Linked DNA regions of Siphonobacter curvatus. The protein of the gene in region 2 interacts with the protein of the main gene of each other region in a pairwise test. Links are inferred from orthologs where the notes say so. Each region holds a gene or a part of one and is shown on either strand. Other genes may lie near its edges.

Evidence for each region. The genes of interacting proteins can lie anywhere in the genome.
Region 1: the proteins of rlmN (region 2) and ftsZ interact in binary tests that used the Escherichia coli proteins (3 or more experiments, as listed by UniProt). The link is inferred for Siphonobacter curvatus from one-to-one orthologs.

The regions. Positions count from the first base shown.
Region 1 is NZ_PTRA01000001.1:62,619-65,590, forward strand. Bases 61-2,972 are described here. They hold ftsZ (cell division protein FtsZ), read right to left. Parts: upstream 2,320-2,972; coding sequence 802-2,319; downstream 61-801. Other genes in these bases: porT (type IX secretion/gliding motility protein PorT/SprT), read left to right, coding at 61-720; ftsA (cell division protein FtsA), read right to left, coding at 2,440-2,972. Outside these bases: more of porT, read left to right, coding at 1-60. UniProt on the Escherichia coli protein: Essential cell division protein that forms a contractile ring structure (Z ring) at the future cell division site. The regulation of the ring assembly controls the timing and the location of cell division.
Region 2 is NZ_PTRA01000001.1:3,657,516-3,660,565, reverse strand. Bases 5-2,928 are described here. They hold rlmN (23S rRNA (adenine(2503)-C(2))-methyltransferase RlmN), read right to left. Parts: upstream 2,037-2,928; coding sequence 972-2,036; downstream 5-971. Other genes in these bases: C5O19_RS15125 (GatB/YqeY domain-containing protein), read right to left, coding at 2,919-2,928; C5O19_RS15130 (CvpA family protein), read right to left, coding at 2,097-2,636; C5O19_RS15140 (inorganic phosphate transporter), read right to left, coding at 5-735. Outside these bases: more of C5O19_RS15140, read right to left, coding at 1-4; more of C5O19_RS15125, read right to left, coding at 2,929-3,050.

The DNA of each region.
Region 1 (2,972 bases), 3.6 Mb from region 2 along the record:
TCTTCTTTTCAACGCTCAACGCTCCCGGGCCTGATTTTTATTTTTATGGTGTTGGGTATGCCCGCCGTAAAAGCTCAGAATACGATTTATCAGCGAAAACACCTGGAGTTTTACGATGATAAAACGGTTCACTACGGGTTTTTCTTTGGTCTACCCAATACGCGTTTTCAGGTCAAACACTCTGACCAATACAATACGCAGGATTCGGTCCGTTCGATGCATTCACCGAATTCCATGGGTTTCCGGATGGGTTTTTTGATGAACGTGTACCTGAGCCCACGGCTGGATTTCCGATTTTCGCCGCTAACGCTTTCGATTTACAGTCGTCCTGTAGATTTGACGTACACGAACGGTACTGAACAGCGGTTAACTCGCGAATCGACTTGGGTAGAATTTCCTTTCATGCTGAAGTACAAATCCGAGCGGCGAGGGAATACGCGGATGTACGCCGTGGCTGGCTTCCGGGCCGGACTAGAAGCGAACGTACGGAGAAAACAGAATATCAACCGGGGCGTAGGACAGCTAGCTACCCGCTCGGCCGATTTTAGTGTGGAATACGGGGTTGGTCTCGAACGCTTCTTCGAATATTTCAAGTTTACACCGGAGTTACACTTTTCGCACGGTATTGCAAACTTAATTCAGCCAACGAATTCCGTAGCAAACCGGGGCATCAGTCGACTGACTTCGCATACGGTAACGATTTATCTGATGTTTGAATAAACGGAACCGTCTATAGATTGTCTATACAGTAAAAAGCCCGGCAGACTTCTATCTGCCGGGCTTTTTTATTGAATGATGAATCTAGTCGTTCAAATTATAATGATTGACTTTCTCGCCGTTCAGAATGACCATTAAATCAGCTAAAGGAATATTCTGACGAATGTATGCGGGCGTTTCCAGATCCGCTTCCCAACCCTGATCGGGGTGGTTGAGCTTATGGACGAACTCCTGAATCATTCGGGCATTGGACGAACTGAGGTCTTCTTCCCGCCAGATTTCCTGCTCAATGTGTTTAACCTTATCTTCCTCATTCAGCGTAGGAGAAGGAGCTGTAAACGGAGAAGCCATGACTGGTGTTTCTACCACTGCTTCCGGCATTACGGACGAAACCTCGGGCGTAAATGAAGCTTCCGGTGTAAACGAAGCCGAAGCCTCTGGGGTATCGCGACGATACTCGTTGAATCCGTAATTAGCTACCGGTAAAGGGGCCGCTTCAACCACGGGAACAGGAGGGGTCACTACGGGAGCGGAAACCGGCTGGTTCTGATACGATGGCAGCTTCGGAGCTTGACTCACTGGCTCATCCATTGGACGCTGGTAGACTGAGTTACCGGGCAAATCAAAACCAGCCGCAATGATCGTAAACCGCATGGCTTTACCCAAGCTATCGTCAGGTATCGGGCTGATTTTTAGTAAGCGAGCTTTGCCGCCAATACGATCTTCGATGAACTTGGTGATGGCTTTCTGTTCCATCATTCGCATTGGGCAATCCTTACTATAGGAGATCGTGATCAAGATACGCTTGGCACCTTTGATATCACGATTATCGAGCAGAGGTGAGCTCAAAGCTTCTTCAACGCAGGTGACGGCACGATCATCGCCTTCAGCCGTGTACAAGCCAATTACGGCCTGTCCAGCACCTTTCAGGATGGTCTTGACGTCATTCATATCGGAGTTGATCTTACCGGACTTGGTAACGATCTCGGAAATACAACGGGCCGCATTAGCTAAGACATCGTCGGCTTTGGCGTAAGCCTCATCGACGGTCATGTCTGGATAGAGCTCCAGCAGTTTTTCGTTTAGAATAACAACGACTGTATCGCAGTACTTCTGTAATTCGCGGATACCCTCGCGGGCTTGGGCAATTTTATCTTCACCCTCATCATCGAAGGGAGCAGTGACTATAGCTACGGTTAGAATGTTCAGGTCATTAGCGATCCGGGCAATGACTGGAGCCGCACCCGTACCCGTTCCTCCGCCCATACCAGCCGTAATGAAGAGCATTTCCGTATTGTCCTCAAGGACTTTTCGGATTTCTGCTTCACTTTCTTCGGCGGCAGCCCGACCCTGAGCTGCGTCCATTCCCGCTCCAATACCTTTCTGGTTGACGCTCTGATTCCCTAACTGAATCTTGTAATCAATGGGGCTTTCGTCAAGGGACTGGCGGTCCGTATTACAAACGATGAAGTCTACGTCTTCAATCGTTTGGTTAAACATGTGTCGGACCGCATTGCAACCTCCACCGCCTACACCAAATACCTTAATGTACGAGCGAAAATGCTTGACGGAGCTAAAGGAATAATTATGATCAAGAAGCATACTATTGAGGTTGGTTACGTAAAGGCTTAGTACCTCAACGCAATGAGTTTAGTCCGGAGGTAAAACTTTCAATTCAGGGGATAAACAGAAAATCAAACGGCCAAGACCGTTTGATTTCTACTATACAGTTTTGGGTTCCCAACCGTCGGGACGTTGACCATTCCGTGATTCAAATTCATCTCGGAAGATGGCTTTGTACCAGGAGTTTAAATCCATGCGTAATCGCCACCATTTCCATTCCTGTTCAGGTTCGGTTTGTGGTTCAGGCTCTTTGGTCGGTTCTTTTGTTTCTGGATTCCGGGGAGGTTCGGGAGGTCGTGGCGTATGGCCATTATTACCATTGGTATAGCTACCGTTACTGCCATTCGATCCATTACTAGGCACCGGACTGTGATGTTGACTGGTCGTATACGTATGCGGACGTGTAGGTACGGGTGCCTGAATAGGCGAGGGTACCGATACGAGCGATTCGTATAGCTCATCGCGGGGATCGAGTGAACGGAAGCCCAAACGAACGAGGCCCAACGCCGTTGCGTACGAAAGGTTATTCGTCGTTTCAGGTTTCTGTTTGTTGAAACCCTGATTTGGACGACCTACCTGTACGTGCATGCCCGTTACGGAGCGGAATACCTCCTGAATGCTATCCAGGCGAG
Region 2 (3,050 bases):
CGAGGTATCCTTGCTGGCATCCAGAGCAAAATAAGCGGGCGTGATACCGATCAAAATCAGCATGATCAAACCTACGCCTTTCTGTCCATCATTGGAGCCGTGAAAGAAACTAACACCCGTACAGGTCATAATCAGAATACCGCGAATCCAGGTTGGAGGCGTCTGATTTTTCTTGGGTTCTTTGAAAATGATGTCATTCTTCACGGTACGCTTCAGAATAAACATCAGAATAATCACCAGACTGAAACCTACCAGCGGCGATAGAAGTAGAGCAAAACCCGTTTCTTTCGCTTTGTCCCAGTTGACAGAACTCACGCCCGATACGTTTTCAGGCAACAGGGAGTAGGCCAGACCTACGCCCAGGATTGAGCCAATCAGTGTGTGGGAAGAAGAGGAGGGCAGACCAAAGTACCAGGTGCCCAGGTTCCAGATGATGGCACTCAGCAGTAGGGATAGGACCATCGCTACTGCGTGATAAACATTTTGGTCGATGAGCAGTTCAACCGGTAGCAAGTTTACAATGCCCATGGCAACGGTAATACCACCGAAGAACACGCCAAGGAAGTTACAGAATCCTGACCAAATTACTGCAATATTGGGTTTCAGGGAGTTAGTGTAGATTACGGTGGCTACGGCATTGGCCGTATCGTGAAAACCGTTCACGAATTCAAAGGCACACGCACAAAAAAGGCAGATACACAGAAGAAAGAAAATTCCAGTCTCTAAGCCGAACATAAGGAGTTAGGGGGCTATTTTGACGCGAAGCTACGGAAAGGGATCGGGCCTAATGTTAAGGAATTGTTAAGACTCTATGGATAGGGGACCTCTAACCCGAAACGTATGCTCGCGTAACGATTGGGGAAATAGGACTTTCGCCAATCGTTCGCTGAGAGTTGGGCGGTTTCTCCAGCGTATCCTTCGGAATGGTGCCGGAAATACAGAATTTTTACGAAAAGAAACAAATTTAGAAATTATTCAACCGTTACCGGCGCTGTTTTCGTCGCCAGCTGACCGCAGGCGGCATCGATGTCTTTTCCACGGCTACGACGAACCGTAATCGGGATATTCTTCTGCTCGATGAAGCGGGCAAATTTGGCCAGCGTCTGCGGGTCAGTATTCTTATACTGAGCGTTTTCGATGGGATTGTACTCGATGATGTTGATGTGGGCATTCGGAATGTGTTTGGCAAAATTCCAAAGTTCCTTCGCATCCTCCACCGAATCGTTGAAGTTATAAAAGAGAATATACTCCAGCGTAATCTTATTCCCCGTTTTATTATAGAAATACTTCAGGGCATCTTTCAAAGCTACCAACGTATTGCTTTCGTTGATGGGCATAATCTGATTCCGCTTGCTGTCGTTAGCAGCGTGCAGCGAAAGGGCCAGATTGAATTTCACCCCGTCATCACCCAGCTTCTGAATCATCTTGGCGATACCCGCCGTACTGACGGTAATGCGTTTGGGTGACATGTTCAGCCCTTCCGGCGAAGTGATATGATCCACCGACTTCAGCACGTTCGCGTAGTTGAGCAGAGGTTCGCCCATGCCCATGTACACGATGTTGGTTAGGGGTTGACCGTATTTTTGTTCGGCCTGGTTCTTGATCGTGACCACCTGATCGTAGATTTCAGCCGGGTCCAGGTTGCGTTCGCGATCCATGTAACCCGTCGCACAAAACTTACACGTCAGTGAGCAGCCTACCTGACTGGATACGCAGGCCGTCATTCGGTCGTCGGCGGGGATTAGTACGCCTTCAATCAGTTTCCCGTCGTAGAGCCGGAAAGCCGATTTAATGGTTTTATCGCTTGAAATTTGCTCTTTCGCAACGCTTAGGGGACGAATTTCAAAGTGAGTCTCGAGCAATTCCCGCGTTTTCTTGGAAAGATTGGTCATTTCCTCAAAACTACGGGCGGACTTTTTCCACAGCCATTCCAGAATCTGCTTCGCCCGGAATCCCTGTTCTCCCTGTTCGACCAAAAAGGCCTTCAACCCCTCTGCCGAGAGCTTACGAATATCTTGTTTAACGATGGTGTCCATTGCTCGTTTTTGGTAATACGTTGGTGCAACTGCTTTCTAAGGTATTGGGTTCCAGTGCGGTTATTCTTTTCGCAACTCTTCGACTTTTTCAATGAGTCGATCCCGCTTGGGAATGGCGTCGGATACTTTATCCAACACTTTCGGTGCGAAAGGCCGGATTACCGGATAGACATAACTGCCCGTCATCTGTTCGCGGTTGGGAAAGCCCATGCCCAGTGCCTGTAACAGCCACAAAAAAACGCTGATACCAAAGGCATACGTGAACAGACCCACTACGGCTCCAGCCATACTGTCGAAACTGCCGAAAATCGTGTAGCGGAGGCTTCTCCGCAGCAGCCATCCAAAGCGATTGATGGTAAAAATGACCAGCACGAAAATGCTCGAAAATCCGATGTACGGGAGAAATTTACGGCCTACGGTTTCACCCACGTAAGGGGATACAAAGGCAATCGCTTCGTTCAAAAGTTTAAAACCCAATATAAGCGAAACGACAAAAGCAATAACCGCAATAATCTCGACCAGTACGCCCCGTCGAAAGCCCGTGTACGCTCCATAAGCGAGCGGCACGAGTAGAAGCAGGTCAAGAAAATTAAAATTCATACAGTGGGTACGTGCGGGTAGGGTTTGAATGAGTTTTGAATTTGAGGTTTGATTGGTTTAACGTTTGAGTGGGGGTCGGAAGGCCCTGGGACTTTCTACTTCTGAGAATCAGAAAGAAGCATCCCTTCGATTCCTGCCTGTAATCCAGCCCGTTTTCGCCTGTTCACGGCCCGTCATACCCTACCACTTTTCAAACCCATACAAACGAACCAAGTCCCAAATTTTTCTTCAAACGACTTTAAACCAATCAAACTTCAAATCTGAAACGATCAAACTTCAATACTAGCTCAGCAACTGTTTCACCGTAGCCGAGATCGTTTTTCCTTCCGCCAGGCCCGCCAGTTCCTTGGTGGCTACGCCCATCACTTTACCTAAATCGCTGGGGCCACTGGCTCCTAGGCGAGTGATGATTTC